DNA from 3 places in the Paenibacillus sp. FSL R5-0749 genome. Region 1 is predicted to be linked to each of the others. Evidence: riboswitches for the same ligand, from Rfam matches in the RefSeq annotation. Region 1 holds a riboswitch; each other region holds the start of a gene.

Region 1 (10,986 bases):
GCTAAGCGGAGAGAGCCTTCCCGTGGATAAAAAACCGGGAGATGCCGTTACAGGTGCTACGTTGAACAAAAATGGCGTATTACGACTGCGTGCGACACGAGTGGGATCGGACACGGCGTTGTCCCAGATCATCAAAGTGGTAGAGCAGGCGCAGGGTTCCAAAGCACCGATTCAACGGATCGCAGATGTTATATCAGGCATATTTGTTCCGATCGTCGTTGGCATAGCCGCGCTGACATTCCTGATCTGGTATCTGTTTGCAAGTCCGGGTGACTTTGCGGGTTCCCTTGAAAAAGCGATTGCTGTGCTCGTCATTGCCTGTCCATGTGCACTTGGGCTGGCCACGCCGACCTCAGTCATGGCTGGATCAGGCCGTGCCGCTGAGTACGGCATTCTGTTCAAAGGCGGCGAACATCTGGAGTCCGCACAACAGATTCAGACCGTGGTGCTCGACAAAACAGGTACAGTGACTCAAGGTAAACCCGTGCTTACCGACGTTATCACGGCTCCGAATTGGACGGAATCCGATCTGCTTGAGCATGTGGGAGCGGCTGAACAGAGTTCGGAGCATCCGCTGGCAGAGGCGATTGTTGCAGGTATCCGTGCCAAGGGTCTGGAGCTGACCTCAACAGAGAAGTTCGAGAACATACCGGGATATGGTGTGCGAGCTTCAGTACAAGGGCAGGAGATCCTGGTTGGTACACGGCGATTGCTTGCGGATGCACAGGTCAATGTCTCTGAGGAAACCGTTCAGCAGATGAACCGACTGGAAGAGCAGGGGCGTACAGCGATGCTGGTAGCGGTAGATGGTCAGTGGGCAGGCATTGTGGCAGTGGCTGACACCATTAAGGATACCTCTCGTGAAGCGATCGGTCGTCTTCAGGCGATGGGGATTGATGTGATCATGATCACTGGAGACAATGAGCGGACTGCTCGAGCTGTAGCGGAACAGGCAGGGATCGGTAAAGTGCTGGCTGAGGTTCTTCCCGAAGGTAAAGCTGCAGAAGTGAAGAAACTTCAGGAGAGTGGCCTGAAAGTTGCGATGGTAGGTGACGGCATTAATGATGCTCCAGCACTCGCTACTGCTGATATTGGGATGGCCATTGGAACAGGAACGGATGTAGCGATGGAAGCGGCGGATATTACCTTGATGCGTGGTGATCTGAACAGCATTGCAGATGCGATTGAGATGAGCCGGCGCACGATGGGGAATATCAAACAAAACTTATTCTGGGCACTCGGATACAACGTTATTGGTATTCCCATTGCGGCAGTTGGCTTCTTGGCCCCATGGCTGGCAGGGGCGGCGATGGCGTTCAGTTCCGTGTCGGTTGTCCTGAATGCGCTGCGACTGCAACGCATGAAGCTGAATAGAAATGGCTGACCGGCCCATGTTTACAGAGATATTCAATGCCTCATTGTAACAAAGTGAGGATATTACATGCGCGGTTCGCTGCAGGCGGGCCGCGCTTTTTGTTGAGAAGAGACAGTTTGAATCGCCAGAGAAGTACGGCCTGAATCGTTGGTCTAGATGTCCTTTTCTATGGAGAAAAGTTGGTATTATGCTATTTTGTGAAAATGAATTAATTACATTCATGAATAAATCTTATATTTTCTGAATATTTCAAAAATGAGTTGACAATATGGTCATATTCACATAAAATTTAAACGATCGTTTGATTCAAACAACTGTTTAAATCAAATTAGAACTATTTTGAGTAATGGAGGACACCTTTTATGTTACAGGCTTTACGTACATTGTTTAAAAAACCGCCAGTGATTGTAGGGATCGTAACAGCACTTATGTTCCAAGTGATCTTTAGCGTGATCTGGATGACCGCATATTCTGGAGTAAATGACCGTACGAAAGAATTAACGGTTGCGATTGTGAACGAGGATGGTGAAATGTCCAAAGGAATTGCGGATTCGCTCGCAGGAACACTGCCTTTCCATACCGTATCCAATCTGAGTGCAGCTGAAGCGTTGGATCAGTTGAATCATCACAAAGTACACATGGTGCTGGATATTCCGGCTGGGTTCAACGAACTGCTTCAGACGGCTGGCTCAACCGCCGAGATTAAATACACCATTAATGAAGCGAACCCGGTTACGATTAAAAGCATGATGCAAGGTGTATCACAAAGTGTGACAAACACGATTAACAAACAAGCTACAGCACAAGGCGTTCAGACGGTGTTAACTGCTTCAGGTGCGCCTGCCGATCAGGCTGCTGAAGCTGCTGCGAACCTGGCTACCCGAGTGGAAGGAACAACAACGTCCATCAACCCAGTTAACGGGATGAATAATCAGATGGTGCCGATGATGATGGTACTGGCTTCCTATGTAGGTGCCATGATTATGGGGATGAACCTGCAGACAGCCATGGGTATGCTGTCATCTACCTATTCCCGCTTGACTTTGTTTGGCGCGAGAGTTGTCATTAACGTGGGTTCTGCATTGGTCGTTTCCTTGTTGGGATCATCGCTGATCGTTGCATTGGGCGGACAGATTGCACAAGGATTCGTTGCGTTCTGGTTGTTCCAGGCACTCTTCCTGTGTACGTTCATGTTCTTCTCCCAGTTCTTCCTGATCTGTTTCGGACCGGCAGGAAGTCTGTTCAACATCATCTCACTGTCCTTGCAACTGGTATCTTCCGGTGCTATGGTACCGCGTGAATTGCTGAACAGCTTCTATAGCGGCATTGGGCAGTACCTGCCTGCAACATACGCCGTTCAGGGTATTCTGAGCGTGCAATTGGGAGGCCCAGGAGTTCAGTCTGCTGCAGGATCTATCGTCATTGTACTGTTGGTTGCTGTTGCTCTGTCACTGGTTGTGACGTTGTTGAAAAAACAACGCATGCCAGCTGGTGCACCACGCCCGGTTCAAGCACACAACTAATACAACAGATACATGTAACGGCTTCATAAGATAGGACAATAGGATAGGACAAGCACCCCGATGATTTTCATCGGGGTGCTTGGTGTAATATAATAGACAGATGATTCGCTGGCTGCTGTCCTTGAGCTAGAGCGAATGAGATGAACGGACAAGAGGGAGCGGGACGGAATGACGGAACCGGAGTTGGATATCAAAACGAGGATATTGCTTGCAGCCAAGAAGCTTTTTGCACAGCAGGGGTATGACGGGACGAGTGTTCGTCAAATCTGTGATGAGGCGGGTGCGAATGTGTCGCTGGTGTCATACCATTTTGGCGGCAAAGAAAAGGTGTTCGAGGCATTATTTGAACATTTCTTCCCCGATCATATGATGAACTCGTTGGCGGAAGAGTCCATGTCCTCGCCTGTGGAAGGTATCCGACGAATTATTGGTGAAGTTGTGAAGTTCACGATGACAGATCGGGAGATGAGCGATATTGTGCAGCTTGAAATTACACTGCGTACACATCGCACAGCGACCGTATTTCGTTTTCTGGACCCCGTCTGGACACGCGTGAGGGAACTGCTGCAAGAAGGAAAGGACCAGGGATTGTTCCAAATCGAGTCCGTATCTTATGCAATGCTTCAGGTTATGGGTGTGGCTTTGGCACACAAACGGGCCAAGAATTCACGATTTGGCTTTGATTATCAACATATGAATACAGACGAGCTCGCGGAGCAGACCATTGAGTTCGTACTTCGAGGATTGGGAGTGAACCGCCATGAATGAAACCATTGAGTTGATGATGAAACACCGCTCTGTACGAAAATTTAAGCCTGACCCGGTAAGTGATGAGCAGCTTGCAGCCATTGTATCGGCAGGGCAGATGGCTTCTTCTTCAAGCAGTGTACAAGCTTACACCGTGATTGCCGTGACTGAATCGGAGCAAAAAGCCAAGCTGGCTGAATTGGCAGGCAATCAGGCCTACGTCAATGAATGTCCCGTGTTTCTCGTGTGGTGTGCTGACCTATATCGGCTGAGTGATGCTGCGAAACGTCATCTTCCTGAGAAGGAATCGTATGCCGATTCGACCGAGAATTTCATGGTAGCCACGATTGATGCTGCTCTGGCTTCCCAGAATGCCGCTCTTGCAGCCGAATCTCTTGGCTTCGGAATTGTATATATCGGCGGGCTTCGTACTCGGATTGAAGAAGTCGCTGAGCTGTTGGGATTGCCGGAAGGCGTATATCCGGTGTACGGCATGTGTATTGGTGTTGCAGATCAGGAAACAGGAATTCGGCCACGCCTGCCATTGAAAGCCGTTCTGCATCATAATCGCTATAATGCCGAGCAGAGCCTTCAAGGTGTTGAGCAGTATGATGAGACTACAACTGCGTACATGAAAGAACGGACCAATGGAGAACGAACGACCCCATGGTCCGAACTGATGGCGAAGCGCCTGACTGAGCCGGCACGGTTGCAGGTGAGACCGTTCCTGGAAGGCAAAGGATTCCTGAAGCGTTAAGTTGAACGGAAGGTAGTTACACCTGCTACTCCGATGACAGAACAACCCTCCGATCGCTGTTATCCCCAGATTTTTCAATCCACTTTTAAAAAGGTGAAAATCTGGTTATAAAGGCGAACGCGTTGCTTCCTCGGGTTATTTCTGTCCTCTACGTTCCTGTGTAAAAATTTTGTTCAACTTATATCTATGTAAATTAGAAGTCAGTCGGGGAAAAGTCGACTGGCTTCTTTGTGTTGTGCTGGCAGGGCAAGCGAGTGCGCTTGCTTCTACCAGATTGTAATCAAGTTAAGCCATAGAAACGCTTTGTATTCTGATAAAAGAGACGGGCGGCCCGGTCGGTTCCCATGCCGGTGATCTCACTCCATGCTTGAATGACTTGTCTGGTCATTGCAGGGTGTGTCATTCGTCCCTGAAACGGCCCTTCGAAGGGCCAAGGGCCGTCGGTCTCGGCCATGACTTGTTCTGCTGGATATTGCCGGGCGAGTTCACGAATCTCATCTTCATAACGAATATCCGGCGTGAAAGAGATGAAATAACCGTTGTCTGCCATGCGTTTTACCGTTTCGCGGGACCCTTTGAACCAGTGGAAATGAGCACGTCGGAAATGATTTTGCTCCAGCAGATCACAGACGATATCCGCATCTTCGTATACAGCATGAAGGACAAGCGGTTTGTTGTGCTTTTTCGCGAGTTGGATGAAACGTTCAAGCAGCTCGATATACCCGCTCTGATCGAAGCTCTTTCCTGCTTGCTCAGCCTCCAGTCGATTGTAATAGGGAAGGCCGACTTCTCCGATAGCTGTGGCTTGTCCCATATGCTGCTCAATCCATTGGAAGAACAGGTCCATCTCTGCGGTGGATGGCAGTTCCTGTTCCGGATGGAAACCGAAGGCCGGATATATAGTGCGTGGATATTGATTAGCAAGCTCCAGATTGGCCTGGGCAGAAGCCAGATTCATGGATACCGCAATGACCGCTTCCACCTGCTGAGACGAAAATGATAGCAACATCTCACGTTGTTCATCAGGGGTATACTGATCCAAGTGAATATGAGCATCGATCAATGGTGCAAAAGCTTGAGAATGCACGAGGGAATTCCTCCTTGTGTTCCTATATATTTTAACTATGTTACGCAGAATTTCTTGTGGTGGATCACCCATTAAAGGAAAATAATAACTTTAAAACCCGCGCTATCAAGATAGGCGGGCTTTCTGCTGTTCTTCTCTCATCCACTGTGCAATCTGCCGTTTACGCTCCAGAAAGGCGGATTCCTCCGTAATTTCTTCTCGTCTAGGGCGATCAAAAGGAACATGTACCTCATGCAACACCGTTGCAGGCCGGTTGGATAATACATAGACCCGATCCGCAAGCAGCAATGCTTCTTCGATATTATGGGTGATGAACAGCACCGAACGACGGTTCTGTTCCCAGATATCGAGCAGCCAGCGCTGCATGTCGCTACGTGTGAGTGCATCCAGCGCGCTGAAGGGTTCGTCCAGCAGCATCAACTCCTGCGGACTAAGCAGGGCGCGCAGGAATGCAGCGCGTTGCTGCATACCGCCCGACAGCATATGCGGGTATGCCTGCTCGAATCCGGCAAGACCCACGCTACTTAACCATTTTCGAGCCTCCGCAAGTGCTTCAGCCCGGGGAGGAGTATCCATAGCTACTTCACCAGCAAGCAGTACATTGTCTTCAATGGTACGCCAAGGGAAAAGGGCAGACTGTTGTGGCATATAACTGATCCTGCCACGTTGGCCCGTAACATCGTGACCGTTCATGAGCACTTGCCCTTCCTGTGGCTTCAGCAGACCACCGATGATATGGAACAGGGTGCTTTTGCCACAGCCGGATGGCCCAACGATAGCGACAAACTCACCTTGCTTCACAGTCAGGGACAGGCCGTTCAACACCGGTAGCCTGCTCCGTCGTTCACGAAATGATGCATGAACATCCACGACGTCCAGTGCAGGTGGAACCGAAGCAGCAGTCGTATATGTCGGTAGCCCGGAATTAGTCGAGTAAATTTTTTCACCGTGCTTTGGTTCCAATGTGCGTGCTCCCCGTTCAGGCTGGACGTGTTCGTCCTGTTGCTGATTCATATGCTGATCACTTCCTAATATATAGACTTACATGCTTTGTTATCGCTTCTGTGGCCGCCAGCGCACGAGCAGCTTCTCCAGCAGCGCGATGAGCAGGAAGAGCAGCAAGCTGAGCGCAACAATAATCATGATCGCCACGAATAAGCGATCTGTGCGATAAGCTGATTTTTGCAGCATCATATAATAACCAATACCCTTGTCTGCACCAATCCATTCGGCAATGATGGCGCCCATCACGCTATAGGTAGCGGCGATTTTGATACCGGAGAATACTGATGGTAGTGCATGGGGAAGCTCCAGCTTCCAGAAGATATGACGACGTTTGGCACCAGCCATGCGCATATAGTTCATCATCGCTGCATCTGTACGGGTCAAGCCGTCCATGGCCGCCACCGCAACGGGGAAAAAGCAGACTAATATGATGGTAATCAGCTTGGGCAACAGCCCGAATCCGAACCAGATTAACAGGAGCGGTGCGAGCGCGATGGTCGGTATATTTTGACTAAGAATAAGTAAAGGATACAGGGCTGACTTGAGAAAAGGAACCAAATGCAGCACCATTGCAATCAATAATCCAACCGCTGTTCCAGCGGCGAATCCGATCAGCGTTAACTGAATGGTTGCGGAGGCATGCATGCCCAGTCGCTCCGCTTGGGATGCCGCTTCGCGGGCGATATCGGACGGTGCGGGCAGCATCCATTTCTCGATGTGGAACAGGGATACAGCTCCCTGCCATATCGCTATAAAGAGAATAACCGCCACGAAGGGCGGCCATACACTTTTGAAATAGGCATTCATTAGCGGTACTTCTCCGTCAGGGTATCCATGCTGAAGCCAGTAGGGCTATGGGCGATTTTAATCTGGGAGATGATGCTTGGGCTGCCAGCCTCGACGAGTACTTCGTGCATTTTGCGGACAACCTCCAGCAGTTCCTCCAGTTCCCCTTCCATCGTGGTGTCGAGCGCGTTCACCTGATATTTTAGGCCGGATTGCTGAATAACTTCAATGGCGCGATCTACATAAGGGTAAGAGTTCTCGCCATTTGGCGTTTTTGGAATAACCTGAATGCTAAGTAATGTGCTTGCCATGAGAGATCACGGCTCCTTTCGTGATATATAAAATGAACTAATGACGGTTACACTTGCCACTTCGATGACAGAATAACCTTCCAATCGCTGTTATCCCCAGATTTTTTTGATTCCCTTTCTCTAAAGGGAAAATCCGGTGATAAAGGCGACCGCTTCGCTATTTCACGTTATTTCTGTCCTCTCCGTCCTCGTGTAAATATTAAGTTCGTTTTATATGAGAAATTTTATTGGGGTAAAAACGCGTTCGTATATGCTTTGCTCACGTCGACCTGTTCATCCAGCAGTTTTTTGCTAAACATCCAGTCAGTGTAGTTCTGCCACACTTCCTGTTTCTGTTCTCCCCAGCGTGGGGCGTCATCCGTGTACTTCGGACTCAACCATTTCTGGCTTGCCAGTACCAATTCCTTGTCCAAATCCGGTACAGCCTTGATTAGAATGTTTGCGGCGTCTTCAGGATGATCAATTGCGTATTGATATCCTTCTGAAGTGGCTTTCAGGAATGCTGTCACCAGCTCAGGATCGTTCTGAATGGTCTGCTCGTTCGTTACGAGCACAGGCGTGTAGTAATCCAGTGCATCTGAATAATCCTTCACATATAACATGTCGATCGGTTCCCCGCGCAGTTCAGCTTCAATCCCCGTCCAGGCGTAGAAAATCCATGCAAAATCAATATCCCGTTTCACAGCGGTGAAAAAGTCGGCATCACCCATGTTAATGTTTTTCACTTTGGATACGTCGGCGCCTTCGCCTTCCATAATGGATTGCATCACGGCTTCTTCCACAGGGGAACCCCAGCCGCCATAGGTTTTGCCTTCAAAATCTTTCGGTGATTTAATATTCCGATCTGCCGGAGCAGCAAATCCGGATGTATTATGCTGAATAACCGCTGCGATGGAGACGAGTGGAACCCCTTGTGTACGGGCTTGAGTTACACTTTCCTGATAACTTACGCCAAATGGCACTTCATTGGAAGCAACCATCGTATCGGCGCCGCCGGCACCTGGCTGAACAATCTCCACGTTCAAACCTTCAGCCTTATAAAAACCTTGATCTACGGCCGCATACAAGCCGGTATGATTCGTATTTGGTGTCCAGTCGAGCACCACTTTAACATCCTTGAGGGCTGCGTTGTCACCTTCATTGCTGCTCTCCGTATTCGTGCTGCCGTTCTGTTCAGCCGGGGCAGCTTCTTTACCGCCACATGCGACCACAGTCACCAGTAGTACACATAAGAGCAACAGTCCCATTGTTTTACGCCATTTCATCTGTGATTCTCTCCTTCGGTATGTCCGGCCAGTGGCACGGGTACTCCTTGGCTTCATATCCAAGCTTCTTGCATAAATCGACAGATTTATACCAGCTATGATCCGGATAACGTCACTTTTTTTAGCTCTCTGGCTATATAAAAGAACATTAAAAAAGCGCCCCGTAATCCGGGACGCGTGCAGGCGTTAGAGAGGTGGCGTTCAGCCATAGGGCTGTGCCATTTCGATATACTCCGATTCCTACGCTGGCATGATCCAGATCAGGTCTAAGGGTTAGTATCTTGGTGGGATACACTCTCAGCCGGCCAATTCCGACTCCCCTGGGAAACTATGAAGTTACGGGCATTACTAGGTGTAATTATAGGCCAGAGGCCCAGTCGTGTCCAGTCAGGAACTGGATGGGAACGGATTTCCGGTCATCGTCTATTTGCTTCTAAGCCGCTTCGGTGATTAGTTTTTGATCGTTTGGCCTTGAGCCGAGCAGCTTGATTCATTTAAACAACATAATTTAGGTACAAAAGGAGATAGTACTGCTATACCAATAAATACTTTTACATAAAAATGGGGGAGTACTGAATGATCCTTAAAACCATAATCGCAATGATTCTGTGTTATAGTGCCTACATTTTTTTCACAGCCTACCTTTTATTTTTGGTTCCGTCTCCATCTGCTATTGAAAATACGGATATGCAAAAATCGTTAACAAGAGGAAGTACAACAGATCGCGTAATGCTCCTGGAGGACGGCTTTCAATCGGGTCAGGTGAGAATCCAGACCATTCGAGAGGCAAAAACAAGCATCGACCTGGCCTATTACTCCATTCAAAAAGGAAAAACATCTCAGCTTTTTTTTGCTGCTTTATTCGATGCGGCTGATCGGGGTGTTCAAGTTCGAATCATTTTAGACGGGATTTTTCACAGCATGCGCGGAGGATTGCGTGATATTCCAGATGCCATTGCAGCTCATCCCAATGTCGAATTAAGATATTATGAACCACTCCACCTATTTATGCCATGGACATGGCATAATCGTCTGCATGACAAGATCCTTCTTGTCGACAACACATATGGAATCATTGGCGGCCAAAATATTGGTGATAAATATATGGCATTGCAACCCCCAAAAGACTATGTTTTTGATCGCGATGTCCTTGTTTACAATGCAAACGATAATACGAACAGCACGGTTGTTGAAATGAAACAATATCTAGATCAGTTATGGAACCATCCATTCACCAAACCAGAAAAACATGCAAAACGTCAGCATCATGCAAAAGGGTTAAAAGAGCTGGCTCAGCTGGCTGATTTATATCAAAAAGCCCAGGCTCAGAGTGATCCTTTTGTGAAAGTGTTGCCCAAGGAATGGGTTCGAGGAGCTCTTCATTCCGACCACGTTGCTTTCATTCACAATCCAATTAAAAGGCTGTATAAAGACCCCATCATGTGGAGGACATTTGTTCATTTCGCCAATGAAGCAAAGTCGAAAGTGTACCTTCAGACGCCATATGCCATTCCCACCAAGAAAATGGAGAAAGCCGTACATCTGTCGATGAATCCAAAAGCAGAATGGGTCATGCTAACCAATTCAATCCAACAGACCCCTAACCCTTTGGCTTTCGCGGGATACTTAAGCTCTAAAAAACGGTTGCTTGATACCAGTCTGGCCATATATGAATACGAAGGCCCTTATTCCATACACGGCAAATCATTTGTCATGGATGATTACCTCAGCATGGTTGGTTCGTATAATCTTGATCCCAGATCTGCCTTCCTCAATACCGAATCCGCTGTAGTCATTTCCGGTTCTGCATTTGCCAACCAACTAACAGAGGCTATGGATATCAAACGTGCACATAGTACACTTGCGGTTAAAGATGAACATCCAGCAGAATCTACGAATCAGAAAGGCTCTGTTTTCAAACGAATAGCAATCACAGCGTTATCCAAACTGTCTTTTCTCTGGAAATTTATGTTGTAGAAAAAAACGTATTCTCTTGAGCTTAACTTTTTCTCCGGTTTATCAAAACTTGAAAATCAGATTTGTTCACGGAATGTTCACTTATGTGGTGGGGGTCATCATCTCTATAATTACGAAGGTAAACAGAGAGGATGAGAGAATTGCCAACGAGCA
Region 2 (10,986 bases), 520 kb from region 1:
GGGATTAAAGTAAGTGGTACTTACGTTACAAATGAGCATACCAGAGGTTGATATCAGCATATTGTTCAAAGACCCTGACTTGCAAAAAAATGCCGATATGACAGTCATTATGCGATGTCAGGATATATCTGATCTAATGATTATTCTAGTTACCTTCCTTATTTGGTAGGATTAGGTTGTGAGTTAGGCAGAGGTGCACCTCATGCGAACTTTCAGTACAAGCCCAGGCTTGTACACGATCCAATAACGAGAGAATAAGGGAGGAATAAAGTAATGAAAAAAATGTTGACGTTGTTGTTGTCTGCTGGTTTGGTAGCTTCCATATTTGGTGCGGTTCCGGCTGCTGCTGCGCCTACAGTTGTTAATTCAACGATTATTGTTCCAGCGGGCACGACTTATGACGGTCAAGGCAAAACATTTGTAGCCAATCCTTCCACATTGGGTGACGGGTCTCAAGCAGAGAATCAGAAACCGGTATTTCGTCTGGAGGCAGGGGCTACCCTCAAAAATGTAAATATCGGATACCCTGCTGCCGATGGTGTTCACTGTTATGGTAACTGTAATATATCGAATGTAGTCTGGGAGGATGTGGGTGAGGATGCACTCACATTGAAGTCGGCCGGAACGGTCAACATTACCGGCGGTGCGGCGTATAAGGCCTATGATAAAGTATTCCAGATCAATGCAGCCGGAACGATTAACATCAAAAATTTCCGTGCAGATGATATCGGCAAGCTGGTACGTCAAAATGGTGGAACAACCTTCGCAGTTAACATGACGCTGGATAACTCCAATATTTCCAATGTGAAAGATGCTATTATGCGTACAGATAGCAGTGTATCTCAAGGGAAAATTACGAATACCCGCTATTCCAAAGTGCCAACCCTGTTCAAGGGATTTGCTTCAGGTAAAACCAGTCAATCCGGCAATGTCCAATATTAAACGAGAGACTCAATCGCTGGAGTTGTTAAAAATATAAGCTCCACTTAATTTGGAAGTAAGCCGGAATATAACGCCAAAAAAAGAGCGTCCCAAGGTCATTGTCACACTGACTTTGAGGAACGCTCTTTGTAATGCAGATGTCACCATAGTATAGTTCTGCTGAGTAATGTTTCATTGTGGAGGCACATATTATTTCTCTCCTGGAACCTCAACGATGACTTTGCCATGCTCGGGGGCAACGGAACCGGTATCCGTGGAGCCCAATTTGTTTATGACCTCATATGAGGTTTCCTCAAGCATGCGAGAGTACTTGAATGATACGAGTGTTTGACCTGCTACGGAAGGACGAGTTCCTGCTTCAGCCACGGCTTTGGTTTTAATAAAGAACAGGTCACCGATAGTTCCTGCATTATTGCTGATGTTTGCCTGCCATTGCAGCAGTGCACTTCCATTTTTAAGAACATAATAACTGACCAGATCGTTATCCTCCACAACGAAGAAACGATCTTTTTTGCCTTGTTCAAAAATGTATTTAATGGAGGAATCCACCGGACCCAGAGGGTTGCGAATATCCAGACGTGTTTGTCCGAGTTCAGAGAAGCGTGGCAGATGAAGTGCGGCTTCGCGCGCCACAGTCAGATCAGAACTGTTATATTCTTTTACAATCGTAGCATCGGTAGTGTAAATGTAGGCTTCCTTGGCCTTCTGATTCCACTGCACCTTCGTACCAAAAGCCTCACCAATGGCACGGAGCGGAAGCATCGCTTTACCATTCACCAGAATCGGGGCGGAAGACAATGTTGCATTTTGGTCATTTTTCTTCATTGTCTTGCTATTAGGTTTAAGGACATAATTATCGCTGCCTGTGCTAATGCTGATCTCTTTTGTTTTGTTATTGTAGCCAAACGTATAGTTGCCGAGGAATTGAAGCTCAGTCAATGCCACGTACATGGTCCCCTGCCGGATGACAACTTCATATTGAGCTTGAACATTGTTAATATAAGCTGTCGGTTTAGGTTCAGTTGCCGCGGCTTCCGCCACAGTGGATGAGAGTAAGGCAGGTGCCGTACCTGCGGTAAGTATCGAAGCGGCAAGGATCATTTTCCATGTTTTGAGCTGCCAAGCAGAGTTGTACATTTTCATTACTATCAATCTCCCTTCTAGTATTTCAGACGGACTACATAACCTAAATGTTTCATATTATGGAAAGTGTGCAATAGATATCCCCTGTTCATTTACCCCAAATGAAGCATGGTGATACTTCTGGGGATTGCCACAAATACCCATCTGATGTACATTAGAAGCAATGAAATAAGTGAACCGGGAGCTCAATGAAGTTGGGCTGAGAGAGTGGCCTTGTGCCGCTGACCGTATATCTGATCTGGGTAATGCCAGCGTAGAGAACATGGATTTGCAATATGTAAGGGTGAATTGTGGGAATGAACGTGGATGAACAACAGACCTTTTTGAACTGTGGTGGTGTATCTGCCAGGGCGGAGAGGGATGGTTGATATTCCGTATTTCGACATCCACCCAATACATCATTGTGAGGATTGTATACTGCGTGTTAGGCCTGCCCGGAACCGGGGAGGCTTTTTTTGTTTATTTTTAGAGGTTGTTCAACCAGTCTTTTTGAACACACACTTTTACAACCCCACAGGGGACAGAGGAAGGACGTAGAGAACATGGCAACAACAACAGGCAACAAACGATTGAAATTAACGGATATTCTGGTAACCATCGTAATCGCAGTGGTGTTTGGGGTGATTTACAAGATATGGGGACCTACGTATGACTTGATGAAACCATTCGGCGTTCATGCGGAGCAGATGATCTACGGCATGTGGTTTATGGCGGGCACGTTTGCATTTGTCATCATTCGTAAACCAGGCGTGGCTATCTTGGCCGAGGTTGCGGCTTCAACGGTAAGTGCTTTTCTGGGCAGTGAATGGGGCATGTCCACACTGGTGTATGGTCTGTTGCAAGGATTGGGAGCCGAGATCTTCTTCGCAGCATTCCTGTATCGTAAAACCAATCTGTTTGTCACTTGTCTTGCAGCCATTGGAGCCGCAGCGGCCTCGCTTTTGCTGGATTATCAGTATGGCTATATCGATTCACTCTCGGCCTGGAATTATACGTTATTCATCGGTTTTCGCTTCATCGGAAGCATCCTGATTGCAGGAGTGTTTGCTTATTACCTCGCCAAAGCTTTGGAACTGACTGGTGTAACACGTTCCCTCAGACCGGTATCCAAACAGGATTATGAGGCGTTGGATTAGATGAGCGGAGATGGGAATTCGCAGGCGGTAAGTGTGATGAATCTAAGATGCAAGTTCCCGGGAGAGAAAGCCTTGGTATTTCAAGGCTTGTCTCTTTCTGTGCGTCAAGGGGAGAAAGTGCTGCTGCTTGGACCAAGTGGCTCCGGTAAATCGACGTTATTACAAATCTTGAGCGGTCTGATGCCTCGTTCGGTTGAAATTCCGATGAAATGTGATGATATTCAGGTTCCCGTCAAAGCAGGAGTGGTCTTTCAAGATCCGGATACCCAGTTCTGCATGTCCTTTACGGATGAAGAGATCGCATTTGTTCTGGAAAACCGAAGTATTCCGCGTGAAGAGATGCCTGCTCTGATTAAATATTATCTGAAACAAGTGGGGTTATCCTTGGAACAGAACCGTGTATTGATCCAGTCCATGTCTCAGGGGATGAAGCAACGTCTTGCGATTGCCTCGATGCTTGCCATGGACCCGGAGGTATTGTTTTTGGATGAACCCACGGCACTGTTAGATGATGAGGGGACTTCCCAGGTGTGGGATACCGTCAAACGGATCGCCAGTGATAAAACGATCATCATCGTTGAACACAAAATAAACGAGATTGTAGATATGGTCGACCGCATCATTGTCTTATCACCTGAAGGAAAGATTGTGGCGGATGGGCCAGCACAGCAGGTATTCACGGATGAACGGAGCAAGTTGAGGGATTATGGAATCTGGTATCCAGGCGTGTGGGAAGAGCATGAGCAGGAGAGGGTAACAAAAGAAGAAGAGGGAACTTATGGAGAGCTTCAAGCGTGTGAGAATCAGGGGACCTCAAGCTTGGAAGCACAGCAGTCGTCTGGCTTATCTGATGCAACGAAGATTTTCCCCGTATCTCATGTATCATCCTTATCGCCTGTATCGTCAGCCGATCAGCCTGCACTGGACTTGCAGCAGTTCACTGGATGGCGTGGAAAAACACCTTTCATTCAGGTGGAACAGGCCAAGGTATGGCACGGAGATTGGATTGGTATTGTCGGAGCCAATGGAGCTGGCAAGAGTTCATTGTTGTTATCTCTGATGAATATCCTGAAAACAACAGGTCATTATGAGGTGCACGGTCAGCCTTCTGGCAAAACGGAACAGCTTGCAGATCAGATTGCGTTTGTCTTTCAGAACCCGGAGTTTCAATTTGTAACCAACACCGTCGCGGAAGAAGTGGAATTCTCATTGCTGGGGGGCAGGCTTACAACGGAAGAAAGACATGCCAGGACTCATCATATGCTGAATCAATTTGGACTAATCGACTTGTCCGAGCGCCATCCCTACCAATTATCGATGGGGCAGAAACGACGTTTGAGTGTGGCGTCCGCATTGGTCAGAGAGCAGCGAATTCTGTTGCTGGATGAACCCACTTTTGGACAGGATGCCCGTAATACGTTCGCCATGTTAGCACAACTGGAGCAATTGCGGCGTGAAGGAACAGCTATCGTTATGGTTACCCATGATCGTGAAATTGTAAAAAGATATTGCACCCGAATCTGGTCGGTGGATGAGGGGAGGTTAAGTGATGCAACTGTCGTTTCCTCATCGTGAAACCTGGCTTCATTCCGTTAATCCGGGGTTGAAGATGATTATTCTGACACTGATGTTTGTCATCGTTATCCTTATTCACAATCTGAATGTAATGGCCAATGTTGCGGTGGTAATGATGTTATTACTGTGCTGGACAGGCCATCCGTGGTACAGATTGATTCTGTACGCATCACCATTCATTCTGGTGTTTATCTCTACGTCTGCGGGCATGATGATGTTTGGCAAGGGAGAGACCACTTGGTATAAGTGGGGGCTGATTCACATCACCGAAGAGAGCTTCTATCGCGGTCTACACTTGGGTTTTCGCTCGCTGACTATGGCCGCGGCTGGGTTACTCTTTGGTCTTACGACCAAGCCAGTACGGCTATTTTATTCCCTGATGCAGCAGTGGAAGCTTCCTGCAAAATATGCCTATAGCTTTCTGGCCGCGATGCGCATGATCCCCATTTTGCTGGATGAATTCCAGACGCTCCGTTACGCTATTCGTATTCGTGGAACAAGGCAGCGCGGTTCGCACTGGAACGTGTATGGTACACTCAAGCGTTATGCTATTCCTCTGCTGGCACAGAGCATTCGTCGTGCACAGCGAATGGCGGTAGCGATGGAAGCGAAGGGATTCACGGATGGGGCGAGCCGAACGTATTACATTCAGATGGGCTATTCCCGAGCTGATCTGTGGTTTGTATTTTATTATATCCTCACCTTAACAGCTGCTTATTACATCGGGATTACCTTTCCTTATCATGCTACGATGGTAGATGTAAGGTAATACTGGGAGATAGAGAGAAATATATTGAGGTAAACGGTAACTTTTTCCTGCGCACAACGTCTATATGGAAATAACTTCTAATGGATGGGGATGAACGAGAGTGAAGACGGGTCCTGACTGGCAGGGGATGGGGTACAAGTGGATTACCATGACTGGATTATCAGCTGTACTGTTGACGGGATGGATGATGCTTGATTCACAAAAGGTAGTGCTTGGAGGACAAGCTTCGGTTACAACGCCCCAAGCTTTGGGAGCAAGTCCCCAAGCCTTATCAACAAAGTTGGCCTACAAACAAGGAGACTCCGTTACGCTCATGAATGATATTCCCCTGTTTCAAAACAGGAGGGACAGCAGTGTGGCTCCTGACCAAATGAAGATTGAATACTATACTACAAAAAACGAGAAGTATAGGTTGGCATCGGTTCGAGGCGAGTGGTTGCAGCTTAAGTCATCCGATCATGGAGACTTCTGGCTGCCAAGTTGGTATGCAATGAAGGAGAGCAGAAGCATGACGGAAACAGCTCCGCAAAGTCTCAAGATCCAATCGGGCAGCAAGCTGTATCTGGCTCCAGACAGTGCTACAACCTGGACTTTTGAGAAAGCGCTAACAAGTAAAGCTGTTATTGTTGCAAAGTGGAAAGGATGGTATGGCGTCTCCATTGCTCCACGAACCTGGAGTAAAGAATCCTCCACGTATCGGCCAGGACTCTTCTGGATCAAGGCAGGGGCTCTAGAGCAGAGGAAGAATGTGGCTGATGGTTGGTTCCAACAGAATACATCGCTACCGACCTCGGTTATTCGTCATTTGACGGATATTAAGCTGAACAAGGCAACCACCTCCAAACAAGTGGCCGAGTGGTTAGGCGAGCCCGATTGGAGAGAGGGTTCAGGCAATCTAAATGATACAGGGTATGCAATGAGTATTGGACAGACCTGGAGATATGAGCGGCAAGATGGACAATTTTTGGTCACATTCAACAAGAATGGCAAGCTGGTCAGAACTCGCTGGAATCTACCACAGCATGATCGAAATGCTGTCGTTTCTGATTGGAATATCAGTCGGGCGGATGAATATGGGTTTACGACAAAAATGTACGGCACAACGCTGCCGAAGACAATCCCTTGGAAACCGGTCTGGACTAACCAGGGGAATATTAATTACACTTTTTTACAGGTAGCCACGGATGATGTACTCCTGATGAAGGGGGATGACGGTGGATTTAGCGGGGGCTACTACGAAGGTTCCATATATGCCCTTGACCGTCATACGGGCCAGAAATTATGGAGGATTAATGGGGGTTTTGGAAGACAGCAGGCTGAGGTGGATACAGCACGCCAATACGTTACAATCTACAATGATTATGACCCTGACAAGAAAAAATACGTGGATCGTATTCGTCATCTGAACTTGAAGAGCGGGAAGGTCACGTGGACGTACACCCCTAAGCAAAATTTTAGACTAAATGGCATCACTGCTGCGAAAAACGTTGTGGTCGTGGATAGCCCGGTTGTTGATAGCTCAAGCAACAGTTGGTTGACGGTACTGGATAGTGCAAACGGAAAAACATTGTGGACGCGAAAACTCGCGAAAGGTTATGAATTATTGAACAAGAGTGCAGATGACCCTTATGTGTTGTATTGGGAAAAGAATAAGCTGACTGCAGCCGATCCGCAATCAGGGCGAACTGTATGGAGCTTGAAGGCCAAGCGATCTACTATAGAACAACTTGGGAATGATCCATATTTTGATGGAATTGAACGTCTGGATCCCTTTGTAACCAGGAATGCTGGAAGATGGCTATCGTTAGATAATCAGTGGCTGCTGCTTGATCTGAACACGGGGAAAAAGCTTGCACAATTTCCTGCTCGGGTAGGACAGAGATTGGAGGAGCTGAATGATGGCATGCTGTTGATCCGTGAGAATCAAAACGGCGACCATTACGGAGAGTATGAAGATTTTACAACCACCCTGTACGATGCCAAGACAGGCAAAACACGGTGGACGCTCAAGGGCAAAATTGAACGAGGACTGGTGGAAGATGATCAGTTATATGTAATTAAAAATGGTTACCCCGCGGCTTTGAATTATGATACGGGGGAGACGCGTTGGAATGCCAAAGATACGGTTGCCACTCTCAGGTATCCCACGAATCAGGGGAGCTATCTGGTCATTGATGATCAGTTGCTGCTGCCCATGGATGAGAATTGGTTGGTATTGAATAAAAACAATGGAGCCTTGTTAGGTCGTGTACATGACGTGGCGATGGGAAACCCGGAGCATCGCGACCGGGATGCGAAGAACGGAACGATCAACCGGATCGGCAATGAAGTGTATGTGGGTTCGTCCAACGGACGTTTTCGCGTGTATGAAGCCAGCCGCCTTCAGGAGGCAATCTCACCTTAAAAGCTTGTCTCATCAGGGATGTTGATTTATTATAAATGAACAGGATTGCTCGCGCTCCGGTTATCGGCTGTGCGGGCTTTCTTCATGTGTTCTTGAAGAACCATGCATGATCATTCACGGGAGGACTCTCCATGATCTCATTATATGGTGTAAGCAAACGTTATAACGAGCGCGGTTCCCGTGCAGATCAGGGATTCGAAGCGTTAAGCTCGGTGTCGCTCGAAGTGGGACAAGGCGAAATTCACGGCATCATCGGTTCGAGTGGCGCAGGCAAATCCACGCTTCTGCGGATGCTCAATGGTCTGGAAAAGCCGGATGAGGGTGAGGTTGTTGTGAATGGGCAGCACCTGACCCAGATGAATGAGCGCACTTTGCGTCTGGCACGAAGGTCCATTGGCATGATCTTTCAGCACTTCAATCTGGTCAGTAATCGGACGGTGAGTGGCAATGTCTGTATGCCGCTGGAACTGGCCGGGATGTCCCGTACACAGCGAGTCGAGCGTGGACTTGAGGTGCTTAGGTTTGTTGGACTGGAAGACAAAGCGGGTCAATATCCTGCTCAGCTTAGCGGAGGACAGAAGCAACGTGTGGCGATTGCACGCGCACTCGCCAGTCGTCCGGATGTGCTTCTCTGTGATGAACCGACCTCTTCGCTTGATCCACAGACTACGAATGGCATACTGGATGTGCTACGTCATATCAATGAAACGCTGGGCGTGACCATTGTCGTCGTGACGCATGAGATGGAAGTGGCTCGTAGACTATGTCACAGGGTATCCGTCATGAAGGATGGGCGACTCGTACGAACATTGACTGAAGCGGAAGTGAGCAGTATTCCCGCTCCGCAGCCGGATCTGCTGACCTCCTTGCTTGCGGGTGATGAATATGGGATGGCAGGTTCGTCTTTGTTCCGTCAGACAGAACAGGGGGACAAGTCATGAGGTTACCTGAATCTGTACTGAAGTATCAGCATGAGATATGGCAAGCGATCGGAGAGACTTTTGTCATGGTAGGCATTTCCATTGCAGCGGCTGTTCTGATCGGGTTACCTCTGGGTACACTTCTGTACTTATTCCGGAGAGGACAACGGTATCAGAATCAAACGTTGTCTTTTGTACTCGGCAGTATCGTCAACATCATTCGTTCGTTTCCATTCTTACTGCTGGTTGTCTTCATGATTCCATTCACACGAATCGTCGTTGGAACGTCGATCGGTACACTGGCGGCAACCGTTCCACTCTCGGTCATTGCGATTGCCTACTATGCCAGACTCGTGGAACAAGCGTTGCTGGATGTACCGAAGGGCGTGGTTGAAGCTGCATCATCCATGGGGGCATCGACGATGCAGCTCGTGGTGAAATTCCTGTATGTGGAGGCAAGATCTGGCCTTGTACTGGGACTCACCACAGCTACGATTAGCTTTATCTCCTACTCGACGGTGATGGGCATTGTAGGTGGCGGCGGGGTTGGAGATTTTGCCATTCGCTACGGTTATCAGCGCTTCGAAACGGAGATCATGGTATTTACGATCATCATTATGATTATCCTGGTACAGATGATCCAATTCACAGGCAGCAGATTGTCCCGCTGGCTGGATCGCAGATCCTGAGCGTAGTGACACGGTACATGATTGAAGAAAGTGCAGTAACAAGGAAGACCAATACAGATTATATGATGAGGGGTAGACATACAATGAAAGCAAAAATGATGCTTATGTTGCTTGCAGTAATGCTTGTCGTAGCTGCTTGTGGCAAAAAAGAAGAAACACCTGCGGCTGAAGGAACGAAAGAAGATACACAAGCTGCACAAGAAGTTACACTGAAAGTGGCCACATTGATTCCGCCAATGACAGACGTACTGGATATTGTTAAACCACTCTTGAAGGAAGATGGCGTCAATCTGGAAGTTGTTGTATTGTCGGATAACGTTCAACCGAATACAGCACTCGCGAACAAGGAAGTAGATGCAAACTTCTTCCAACACGTGCCTTACATGAATCAATATAATGAAGCAAACAATGCGAACCTGGTGCCCGTGCAGCCCATCTATAATGCTATCTACGGCGGCTACTCCAAAAAGTACAAAACGATTGAGGAATTGCCAGAAGGTGCAACGATCGCCATTGCGAACGATCCTTCCAACATTGGTCGCTCTCTTGTGATGCTGGAGCAGAACGGATTGATTAAGCTGAAAGAAGGCGTAGGTTTTAACGCTACACAGGCAGATATCACCGAGAATACGAAGAACTTCAAGTTTGAGGAAGTGGACTTGTTGATGCTTGCACGCATGATGGATGACGCTGATCTGGTAGCCATGACACCTGCTTATGCCAGTCCGCTCGGTCTTACACCGAAAAAGGATGCACTGTTAACCGAGAAGGATGATTCCCATTTTGCCATCACTCTGGTTGCCCGTGAAGATAATAAGGACTCCGAAGCGATCCAGAAGCTGGCTAAACGTATGGCGGGCCCGGAGGTCAAAGCCTTCTTCGAAGAGAAATATGCAGATATCGCTATCCCGGCATTTAAATAGAGAATACGTGAGAACAACGTGAATAGTCTTGAGATCTAAGCGATAACGCTTGGATCTTTTTTTTTGTCCTCACGTGCTTATTAACAAGTATTTAGAAAGTTAACAATTAGGTCATATCCCCGGAACATTTTATTTAATAGTTTTTTTGTATAATTTGTTTGAAAATAGTTCTTTAGGATTATAAATTAAGAGATTTTATTGTCTTTTTGAGCGTGAAAAATGTCTTTTACAAAAATGGAGACCTAGTTTTTAGAAAGATGGTTTACACTCTATGAGAGCTATATAAAAGCTATATAAGATGTATTAATCATTTACACGAAAACGGAGAGGACAGAAAAAACTAAAAAAGCGAAGCGGTCGCCTAAAAGCTTTCTGAAAGAAAGCTGCATCGGAAGCATAAGCTATCACCGGATGTTCCTGAAAAAGGGGAATTAAAAAAATCTGGGGGATAACAGCGATTGGAAGGTTGTAAAATTAATCTGGAA
Region 3 (10,986 bases), 3.3 Mb from region 1:
AAGCATTCATGGTTGGATCAGTTTCTATACAGGCAGACCTTCATCCGGAAATTGGCGATGTTGTTTGCGGCGAAACCTGGCAGTGTACAGTACAGCCAAACGATACGGCTTATGAGGGAGAGTAGCTCGGAGTTGAAATACGAATGGCTCGCCATTCGCCGAGTGATGTTATTCGCAGGTTGTTTGGTCCTTACACTGGGTTGCATCTTGCTGTTGCACCAGGTTGAACGTAACCACATCTTGCATGATCCAATCCGGGATGATCGAATGTTTGGTGCAATGGCTGAAGCGGATCTCAGGAAAGCCGAGGAAAAAACAGCATTGGATCAATCCGTGCTGGAAAGTGTAGAGATGAACCGAGGAGCTACATACGAAGAAGTCTCCAACGCGTTACAGCAGTTATCTCCCGTTCAGTTGGACCATGATACCCAGAGTGAGACCATCATGCGCATCATGCAGAAACTTGAGGTGTATAACAAGCAATATGTACGCTGGTGGGAAATGATTATAGCAATTCTCATCGGTGTAGCAGGGTATTACATGCCCATATGGCTCATGTTATTTCAGCGGAAAATGCGAAAGTTGGATATGCGGCATGAAATCTATCAATTTCAGACAGTGATATCCATTCTGCGTGAGATGGATCGGATGTCAGTCGAGGAGATATTGGAATGGCTTAATAGATTTGCCGTCATTTTCAAGCGTCCGCTGCAAAAGTGTTTGTTGCATTTTGAACATGGGCCAGAGCTTGCACTTGATCAATTAAAGGAAGAGGCGGGCTTGCCCGAATTCCAGCGACTGATTGATAAATTGCAGCTTGCCCTTGGCAAAATCTCAATACGTGAAGCCTTTGATGATCTTGAGAGCATGATGGCATTTTATTTTGAACAACGCAAGCAGGAGTACAGCAAAATGATTGATGTTAAAGCATCCTGGGGGAGAACCATCGGATTTGCTCCCATGTATGCCCTAATCTTTTTGTACCTGGTCATACCATTGGTCGGTATGAGCTTCCTGCAGATGAACATCTATTATGAACAAATTCAGAAACTGTAGCGCAATTCTTCTGTGTGACAGTCTGAAATATATTAATAATTTATAACTTGGGAGGATTTATCATGAACAATGCATCAAGCGCTTTAAAGGTAGCAGCAGGGATATTTTTGACAATCGCTCTGATCACAATTGTAGTTCTGTTATTTATTTCGGCTCAGGAAGCAACCAAGACGGCGCAGAACAATTTTGCTGATATTCAGACCGAGCTGTCTCAGGCTGCATTCACGGTGTATGACGGAACAACGATCAGTGGATCACAGGTAACTAATGCGCTGCGTAAATACGCGGACAAGGATCAGTTCGGTATTCAAGTCATTACAGGTAAAAATAAAGCGGGTCAATGGTATGGCAACCAATTGAACATTTCACAGGATCTCAATAACGCGGACTACGGCTCGGTTATTGCTCCTGACGATAAAGTGGGGATTATTAACCAGACCATGAGTGAAAAGGACAATCAATATGTCAATCCAAGTGGTAAATTCAAAGCCATTATTGTAAAAGACCGCTCCAACGTGGTAAGAGGGCTAATCTTCCAGCAATCCTGACAGGAGTTGGTTTAACATGTCCCAGAATACCCAGCATCTTATGTTGTTTTGTACGGCGGTTGTCCTGTTTATGACAGCCTGCCTGTACGGGCAACAGAATGTTAAGATTTTATCAGCTTCATTGAACGACAGAGTACGAACAACAGCAGGCATGGAAGGTCGTCTGACAACAACATTGCATACCACCAAACCATCTCAGTATAGTGGTGCGGAAGTGTTACATACCGTGAGACAGATGACAGGCACAGGCATACCTGTAGAGGTAGACGGGACTTCATATGTGATTGATACACTAGTCAGCAAAACAGCGACTATTCCTGTCCAGCTCGATGCTACCTACAGACCAGAGTTGATACGAGATGAAACTGGAGAACTGCTCAAGATTGTTTTTTGGAAGGAGGCCAGTGTGAATTGATTAATGCTGCATCCAAGTTGCTTGCCGTATTGCTCGCAGTTCTTCTGCTCTATGTGTATCCAGCTGCTGAAACAGCCGATCGGCAGGATGATATAGCACGTATGACGGCTATACAGAATGTAACACGTTTTGTCGATGCAGTCCGCACGAAAGGGTATATTTCACCTCGAATGTTGGCTGAGTTTGAGGAGCAACTGGCTCAGACGGGCAATGTGTATGAGGTGTCGATGGAACATTTACATAAGAAATATGTACCTCATTATACGGACCCGTTGAACATTAATAGTTTTACTGGGACGTACGAGGTTGTACAGGATGGATATTATGCAGCTCAGATTCGAGAGAGACTATTCCCTACCTCAAGTGTGATTCCGGCTGATGATCCTGGTCGAAGATACAAGTTGACAACAGGAGATTTTTTTACCGTGACGCTCCAAAATACAAACCGTACACCTTCCATGCTCATTCGTGAATGGCTTAGTGGTACGGCTCAGGCCTCAGCGGTATTTGTAACCTACGGAGGTATGGTCCTCAATGAAGATTACTGAGCTATCCATAGTATTCGTGCTGATCTTCTTCCCGCTCTTCTGGATCATCTCACTCCATACCCAAGATGCCGAAGAGGCTAACTTTCTTGGACATCGATACAGATCTGCACTTCAAACCGCAGTGATGGATGCAGGTGCAGTTATGCATCAAAATGAGAAACAAAGTGATGAAGCAGGTTATGATTCAACCAAGTTTGTTAAAGCGGATAAGGAGCTTGCCTTGTTGACGTTTACTCAGACGATGGCTTTGAATATGGGGATTCAGGATGATGCCGCAGCTATTCGAAACATGTTTAATTACATTCCTGCCGTGGTTATTCTGGATTACGATGGCTATTATATGATGTCCACAGAAACAGAGTTGACAGGTAACCGGGAAGATTCTTTCAGGCAAGTATGGAGTCCCAAGAAACCTTATACATATTCAGATTCATACGGTAACAGTATTAACTTTACATTGGACGACTATGTCTATGCCTACGACGCAAGCGCAGGGAGATGGGTGGAGGGCTTTCAAAAAGAACTGGTTTCAACCACACAGATTCCTTTACTTCAAGATAGCAGCGTATTTGAACAAGTTCGACGAAGCCGGATTGTGACTTCTGTGCAGGATGATCTTGCTGATGTGATTAATCGCCATAATGAGTTTGCCAGAAAGAACGGTGTATCCTATACATTTACGATGCCCCTGATAGCACAGGAAGATTGGTACAACTCCATCAACGATACAGGAATTATGGCCTTTATCCAAGGTATAGGTGTTGGTGACCAGAAGATCAACAATTATGCGATTGGTGGAGGCAGACTTGTGAAGAAAACGGCCATCGTAGGTGGAGTAGATCCTTTAACGGGTATCAAGTACTACTATCCCTCCACATGTGGTAATGGTTACCGTGCCGAAGAGGTGTTCACAGACGGAAGACAAGCAGCTGCACAAGGCTATTTCGAATATAACTGCTCTAATCGTTAGCTTGCGTACATGACAAAATCTTGGAAGGAGTTCCTGAACTGTTTACATTACTTTCAGAAAAGACGAGACCTGTGCTAGAATAGGGGTTCGGAACCATAATAAAAGTAATGTCTAATAGATAGGAGCAACCTCATCTTATGAGTTTATTGTCAGTAGAGAACGTGAGTCACAATTTTGGAGATCGCACGTTATTTAAAAATGTATCGTTTCGTTTACTCGCCGGAGAGCGTGTAGGACTTGTTGGTGCCAATGGTGTTGGTAAATCCACATTAATGAACATCCTTACCGGTAAATTGCTTAAAGACAGTGGAAAAGTGGAATGGACACCTAAGGTCCGTTATGGATATCTGGATCAGCACACAAAGCTTACGCCAGGCAAAACGATTCGTGATGTGCTTAAGGATGCTTTCCTTCCGTTGCTTGAATTGGAAAAAGAAATGATGAATATTACGGACCAGATGGCAGATGCAGATCCAGATAAGCTGGAGCAGTTGCTGGAAGATATGGGCGATATTCAGGAACAACTGGAACAGGGCGACTTTTATCTGATTGACGTAAAAGTTGAAGAGATGGCCAATGGTCTTGGTTTGTCTGCAATTGGTCTTGATCGAGATGTCGCAGCTCTAAGTGGTGGACAGCGCACCAAGGTGCTGCTTGCCAAGCTTCTACTCGAAAAACCTACAGCTCTGTTACTGGATGAGCCAACCAACTATCTGGATGTAGAGCACATTGAATGGCTGTCACGTTACCTAAAGGACTACCCGCATGCATTCCTCTTAATTTCCCATGACACGGAATTCATGAATGAAGTCGTAAATGTCATTTATCATTTGGAATTTGCCAAATTAACGAGATATGCAGCGAACTATAACAAGTTCCTGGAGATGGCTGATATGAATAAAGCCCAGCATATTGATGCATACGAGAAACAGCAAGAGTACATCAAGAAACAGGAAGATTTCATTCAGCGTAATAAGGCGCGGGCTTCAACTTCAGGTCGTGCGAAGAGCCGCGAGAAACAGCTGGACAAGATTGAACGTATTGATCGCCCGGATGAAGCGGCTAAACCAACGTTCAAATTCAAGGATGCCCGCGCGAGTAGCAAAACGGTCTTTGAGGGCATTGATTTTGAAATTGGATATACCTATCCTTTGCTGCCCAAAATGACGATGACGATTGAACGTGGTGAGAAAATTGCCATTGTAGGCTGTAATGGTGTGGGTAAATCGACACTGCTGAAAACCATCCTCGGGAAAATATCTCCACTGAGTGGAAAGACCTTTTTGGGAGATTATCTCGAAACGGCCTATTTTGAACAGGAGGTTCGTGCTGGAAATATCACGCCGATCGAGGATGTCTGGAATGAGTTCTCACATTTGACTCAGAATGAGGTCCGGGGTCATCTCGCTCGCTGCGGATTAAAGAATGAGCACATTACTCGTCCACTCAACATGCTGAGTGGTGGAGAACAAGCCAAGGTTCGTTTATGCAAACTCCTGATGCGCGAAAGCAACTGGATTTTATTCGATGAGCCGACAAACCATTTGGATGTCACTGCCAAAGCGGAGTTGCAGCGTGCCTTGCAAGAATTTAAGGGAACGGTGTTACTGGTATCTCATGAACCTGATTTTTACGAGGGTTGGGTCACCAAAACATGGAATGTCGAAGAATGGTCTGAGAAAAACTAGATGATTTGAGACCATGTTTAACAGAAATGACGGTGACAAAAAAATCCGTCTATGGTAACATAGGCTACAACTTCATATGAACACTAGGGGGGCCGCACGATGCGGCTGAGATGGAAGAATGCGATTCCGGACCCTTTGCACCTGATCTGGATCATACCAGCGTAGGGAAGTGGCGAGCGCGTTTCAGTGAATGACGTGAGCAAACGGCAACTCGAAAAGATTTCAACCGTCTGCTAAGCGAATTGAAACATGCAGTTGCGTGTATAACGTTAAGGCTATAGGCCTTTAGCTGTACTGCACGAAATGAACTGTATGCATCAGTCAGTGATCTGATCCTATAATTCATACGCAGCCACTCCCCTACGGGAGTGGCTTTTTTTGTGTTTTCATAGCATTCACGCCTGGAAGGAGAGGGAGGGTACCGCAATTTTCCATGAGCATGTTCACGAATCATTTGAATTGCATGTTGTATCTGCGGGTGCAGGAGATCGAGCATCTTTTGTAAAAGCAGCCAAGGACGTTTGGCCATGGGTGGACTATATTCACATACGAGAGAAACAACTTACATGGCAAGGCAAGATCGGCTGGGCTGAAAGTCTGCGTAATGTTAATATTCCATCTTGTCGCATCGTTATCAATGGTTCAGAACTGCCTTCACAGATTGATCTTTATGGCGGTGTTCATTGGGGGCAAGATGCGATACGTAAATACAACCCTGCTGTCATAAGCAAAATGCAGCGACTTCGTCTGGGTGTATCTGTTCATTCCATCGATGAGGCAAAAATCGCTGAAGAACAGGGAGCTGATTACCTTTTCTTTGGGCATGTCTTCGCGACCAACAGCAAGCCAGATCTAGAACCAAGAGGATTATATGCTCTTGATGAAGTATGCAGAGGTGTCTCCATTCCTGTCATCGCGATCGGAGGCATAGAGCCGGGAAATATTCAAGCGATTCGCGCTACAGGGGCACAGGGAGTTGCCGTGATCTCAAATGTATGGTCGAGCGATTCCCCGGATCGGGCAGCTGCATCACTAAGGCACGCTATCGTTGCTACAGGAAGTCTAAGCCGGTGAAAGGAGATGAGAGGATGAATGAGATCGTAACGGGTCAGAACAGGAATCATTTCAGTCATCAACTGAACTCTGAAACGGAATCAAGAAGCAAAAGTGTAACTGATAATCCGGATAAGATTCATGCAGAAACCATTATTGTAGGCGGAGGTGTTGTTGGTTGTGCCATTGCGTATGAGCTTGCTTCCCGGGGACAGGATGTTTTGTTGCTGGAGCGTTCCGCAATTGCGGGAGGCACTTCTTGCGCAGCGGCTGGAATGCTGGCGCCAGATAGTGAGGATTTTGCTCATCCTTTGATGGCTAAGCTTGGCAGGCAGAGTAGACAGTTACTTATTGAGCAACAAGTGCTAATGGATACCCTTAGTGGGGTAGAGGTTGGGCTGCAACGCCATGGATTCTTGACCCCTTTTCGATCATACAGTGAATTAAACCGCTATAAGAACAATCGAAATTCCGGTTTGTCTGCTGATGAGGTGTGGTTGGATCGTTCGGTTGTGCAACAGGAGGCATCGTGGCTTAACAGAGATACTTACGGAGCCTACTACAGACCATACGAGAGTGAAATCCTTCCTGTCCATCTAACTAGGGCATATGCGGAATCTGCTCAAGCCATGGGAGCTCGGTTTATAGAGGACATACAGGGTATACGTGTACAAGCAAACGAACACGGCGTGCAGGGGATCACCACATCGATCGGTGAGGTAACGTGCAAACATGTCGTTATAGCGGCTGGATTACAGAGTGAAGCATTGATGAGACATGTGAATCTGAGCTTACCTGTGTGGTCGGTAAAAGGAGAAATAGCTGCCGTTCAGTTCTCAGATGAACATGCAGGGTACAGACCTGACAGAACGGTTTATGCAGAGGATGTCTATATTGTTCCCAAAGCCAATGGCGAAGTTTGGCTCGGGGCAACCAGTCTGCCGGGCAGAACGGATTTGAATGTTTCTGTACAGGGTGTTCAGAAGCTGCTAACAGCGGCTACCCACTGGGTACCCGGGATGAAAGAAGCGCAATTTAAGCGAGCGTGGGCAGGTGTAAGACCGGCAACGCCAGATGGGCTGCCTTATATAGGTGCATGCAAGAGTATACCTGGACTGTTCGCTGCCTTTGGGCATTACCGTAATGGTATTTTGCTAAGTGCGATAACAGGCAGGCTTATCGCGGAGTTAATCACTGGCAAAAGCTCAGAAGAACTCGGAATTGAAGCGCTGAATCCAGAGCGTTTGAACAGAAAGGGAGTGGTGCAGTGAATATCATTGTTAATGGACAACGGATGGAGATTGAAGACAGATTAAATCGTGTGGATAAACTGCTCCAATCGTTTGACCTGCAAGTCAAGACTGTAGTTGTTGAGCTGAACAGGCATATCTTAACGCGTGAGTATCACAAGTCAACGGCATTAAGAGAAGGCGATCGAATCGAGATTGTACATTTTGTAGGAGGCGGTTGATGATGTTGAACATTGGTAAATATACGTTTGAGTCCAGATTATTGCTCGGAACAGGCAAGTTTTCGGATTTTGAAGTGCAGAGTCAGGCTGTGGATGCTTCTGGAACGGAAGTTTTAACCTTTGCTGTTCGTCGTCTGAATCTGGAGCAACGTAACCAGAAGCATTTCCTGGATACATTGGATCTGGATCAATACACGCTTCTTCCGAATACGGCCGGGGCTTCCACTGCGGAAGAGGCAGTGCGGATCGCCGAGCTTGCGCGGGCTTCGGGACTTTGTGATATGATAAAAGTCGAAGTCATCGGAGATGGAAAGACATTGCTCCCAGATCCGATTGAAACGTACAAGGCTTGCGAAATTTTGCTTGAAAAGGGCTTCACCGTATTGCCTTATATTTCAGATGATGTCATTTTGGCCAAAAGGCTGCAATTGCTTGGCGTACATGCCGTAATGCCTGGCGCTTCTCCCATCGGAGCAGGTAGAGGCATCATTAATCCCTATAATCTTGAGATCATCATTGAGCAGGCCGTTGTGCCTGTGATTGTGGATGCAGGGTTGCGCTCTCCAAAAGATGCTGCTTATGCGATGGAACTTGGTGCAGATGGTGTATTGTTGAATACAGCAGTATCCGGATCAGGAAATCCGGTGAATATGGCTAGAGCGATGCGAATGGGTGTAGAGGCAGGTAGACTGGCATATGAGGCAGGCATGATTCCTGTGAAGCGTTATGCAGCGGCCAGTAGTCCGGTGGAAGGAATGGTTCATACATGATAGATCAACAACAATCAATTTCCTCCGAGCAGGCCGACCGGTATTCCAGACAGGAAAGGTATGCGCCACTTGGCAAGGAAGGCCAGGACAGATTAAAGGGCAGCAGAGTTTTAATTGTAGGCGCTGGCGCACTCGGAACAGGAATTGCCGAAACGTTAGTACGTTCAGGCGTCGGGCAAATAACGATCGTGGATCGTGATTATGTGGAGTGGAGTAATTTGCAGCGGCAGCAATTATATGTAGAGCAGGACGCAATTGAACGGATGCCGAAAGCGATGGCTGCGGAAAAACGTTTATCTGCCATTAATTCCACGGTTCATGTGGAAGGAAAGGTATTGGATGTCAGAGTAGATGAACTGGAAGAACTCATTCAGCATGCAGACTTGATCATGGATGCAACGGATAATTTTGATACCCGACTACTCATGAATGATATGGCACAAAAGCATCGTATTCCCTGGATTTATGGTGGATGTGTGGGAAGTTACGGCATCACTTACACATTTATGCCTGGAGAGACGCCATGTTTAAATTGTTTGCTGGGTGAAGTCCCTCTGGGTGGAGATACTTGTGATACGTCTGGCATCATTCCACAAGCGGTACAAATGGTAACGGCGAATCAGACAGCAGAAGCGATGAAGCTGCTTAGTGGCAATGAGAATGCATTGAGACGCAAGTTGTTGTCATTTGACGTGTGGAGGAACGAATACATATCCATCAATGTGGATGGTGCGAAAAAGCAAGACTGTCCTTCATGTGGCCCTTCGGCAACGTATCCATATCTTTCTGCGTCCAATCTGGAAAAAACCGATGTGTTATGTGGAAGGGATACCGTTCAGATCCGCCCTGCACGGCGCATGAATCTGAATCTTCAACAAACGGCGGATCGCTTGAACAGACTTGAAGAAGGAAAAGTGGAATTCAATCCGTTTCTGGTTTCTTTTACAACAGGAGCTCATAGAATGGTCGTATTTCAGGATGGACGTGTTCTCGTACACGGAACAAAAGATACAGCTGAAGCGCGTACGCTCGTTCATCGTTACTTTGGTTAAAGCAAGAAAGAAACAAAGTCTGTTCCCTTGAGGGAATGGACTTTTTCATTTTACGGCATGCTAACTGTACCAACCACTGCTACGCGCAGCGGGGATAGAGACAGGCCGGGTGAAAAACAGTGAAAACAGCCATTTTGCTGATTGGAACAGGAGCGCAGGTTAGCCTTATTTACGACGTTTTATGTGCTGAAGGGTATGAGGTGCAACGAATGGAGTGTTCTGAACTAAACCGATCCGTCGAGCCTTCGTTGCAGCATATTAACCTGATCATCCTGGTAGACCGGGAAGAGGGGAATGCACACCGTAACCAGGATCAGAAATCAGAGTTGAAACGTTGGATAGAGAGCGGACAGGTGATACCACTGCTGGTTATTACTTCAAATGCATCTCCTCAGGTCATCGTGGAATGGCTGGATTACGGAGCTAATGACGTGATGGAGGAGCCCATCCACTTGACCGTGATGCTAGCCAGAATACGAAATCTATTGCGTGTTTTTGCGAATGCAACGCAAGAGAGTGAAGAAGTGATTGTAGTTCATGATCTTAAAGTAAATTTACGTTCAAGGCGGGTAAATCGTGCGGGTGAGTACCTAACATTAACGCCAAAAGAGTACGAATTGCTGGAATTTCTGGCGTTGCATGTGAATGAAGCATGTACCCGGAGTGATATTTTAAGGGAAGTGTGGGGGTATGAGTATGCCATGGATACGAACGTTGTGGACGTGTATATCAAACATCTGAGGGTTAAGGTAGATAAGGGAAGAAGTGTGAAGCTGATTCATACTGTGCGTGGGATCGGCTATATGCTTCATGATAAAATTTAGAAATTTCAACCATTCCATGAATCTCCAGTTTAAAGTGTGGTGAAAAAAGGGTAAAAGAAAAGACCGGATCATATCATCCGGCCCTTACTGGTTAAAATTAAATAACTATAAACGGTTCTAAAGTACACGACGAGCTTTAATGTACGTTCTCTTCCAAGTACCGGAGTTCAGATCCGAGATCGTTACACCTGGAGATCCGTACGTATGCAGAATCTTTCCGTCCCCTGCATATACGCCTACATGGGTAATGTTAGAACCAGTAGAACGGCTACCGCTAGAGAAGAATACAAGATCCCCGACTTGAAGATTGGCTTTGGATACAGCTTTACCTTCTTTGGATTGTTGAACGGAAGTGCGTGGCAAGTCTACACCATACTTTTTGAAAATATATTTCATAAAGGAAGAGCAATCAAAAACTCTGGTTGTTGTTGTTGAAGCACCAAATTCATATGGAGTTCCAGTGAATTTTTTACCATAGTTAACAATTTGTTGACCTGTGGACACAGATGCAGTTGCTGCCTGTGCGACAGGGGCGTTAGTCATTAATACAGCTCCAAAACCTAGTGTAGCGCACAACCCGACGGTTACGGC

The links. Region 1 has a riboswitch for thiamine pyrophosphate ahead of MKY85_RS02335 (ABC transporter substrate-binding protein). Riboswitches for the same ligand answer to the same signal wherever they lie in the genome.
Region 2: it holds a riboswitch for thiamine pyrophosphate, as region 1 does, so the genes downstream of both, MKY85_RS04515 (ECF transporter S component) here and MKY85_RS02335 (ABC transporter substrate-binding protein) in region 1, are expected to answer to the same signal.
Region 3: it holds a riboswitch for thiamine pyrophosphate, as region 1 does, so the genes downstream of both, MKY85_RS17245 (thiamine phosphate synthase) here and MKY85_RS02335 (ABC transporter substrate-binding protein) in region 1, are expected to answer to the same signal.

Annotation. Positions count from the first base shown of each region.
Region 1 covers NZ_CP152005.1:482,220-493,205, forward strand. Annotated here, with positions in the region: gene MKY85_RS02295 (heavy metal translocating P-type ATPase) at 1-1,384, shown strand, start outside; gene MKY85_RS02300 (ABC transporter permease) at 1,738-2,898, shown strand; gene MKY85_RS02305 (TetR family transcriptional regulator) at 3,067-3,666, shown strand; gene nfsA (oxygen-insensitive NADPH nitroreductase) at 3,659-4,402, shown strand; gene MKY85_RS02315 (TatD family hydrolase) at 4,683-5,489, opposite strand; gene MKY85_RS02320 (ABC transporter ATP-binding protein) at 5,595-6,503, opposite strand; gene MKY85_RS02325 (ABC transporter permease) at 6,543-7,301, opposite strand; gene MKY85_RS02330 (thiamine-binding protein) at 7,301-7,591, opposite strand; gene MKY85_RS02335 (ABC transporter substrate-binding protein) at 7,816-8,856, opposite strand; TPP riboswitch at 9,076-9,188, opposite strand; gene MKY85_RS02340 (phospholipase D family protein) at 9,433-10,833, shown strand.
Region 2 covers NZ_CP152005.1:1,003,518-1,014,503, forward strand. Annotated here, with positions in the region: gene MKY85_RS04505 (pectate lyase) at 274-942, shown strand; gene MKY85_RS04510 (copper amine oxidase N-terminal domain-containing protein) at 1,132-2,085, opposite strand; TPP riboswitch at 2,252-2,362, shown strand; gene MKY85_RS04515 (ECF transporter S component) at 2,628-3,221, shown strand; gene MKY85_RS04520 (ABC transporter ATP-binding protein) at 3,258-4,796, shown strand; gene MKY85_RS04525 (energy-coupling factor transporter transmembrane component T) at 4,771-5,565, shown strand; gene MKY85_RS04530 (PQQ-binding-like beta-propeller repeat protein) at 5,666-7,969, shown strand; gene MKY85_RS04535 (ATP-binding cassette domain-containing protein) at 8,101-8,910, shown strand; gene MKY85_RS04540 (methionine ABC transporter permease) at 8,907-9,578, shown strand; gene MKY85_RS04545 (MetQ/NlpA family ABC transporter substrate-binding protein) at 9,662-10,501, shown strand.
Region 3 covers NZ_CP152005.1:3,912,430-3,923,415, reverse strand. Annotated here, with positions in the region: gene MKY85_RS17275 (hypothetical protein) at 1-1,056, shown strand, start outside; gene MKY85_RS17270 (hypothetical protein) at 1,119-1,604, shown strand; gene MKY85_RS17265 (hypothetical protein) at 1,621-2,019, shown strand; gene MKY85_RS17260 (hypothetical protein) at 2,016-2,567, shown strand; gene MKY85_RS17255 (hypothetical protein) at 2,554-3,537, shown strand; gene MKY85_RS17250 (ABC-F family ATP-binding cassette domain-containing protein) at 3,675-5,225, shown strand; TPP riboswitch at 5,301-5,410, shown strand; gene MKY85_RS17245 (thiamine phosphate synthase) at 5,604-6,299, shown strand; gene thiO (glycine oxidase ThiO) at 6,314-7,549, shown strand; gene thiS (sulfur carrier protein ThiS) at 7,546-7,749, shown strand; gene MKY85_RS17230 (thiazole synthase) at 7,752-8,519, shown strand; gene MKY85_RS17225 (ThiF family adenylyltransferase) at 8,516-9,571, shown strand; gene MKY85_RS17220 (response regulator transcription factor) at 9,691-10,395, shown strand; gene MKY85_RS17215 (C40 family peptidase) at 10,513-10,986, opposite strand, start outside.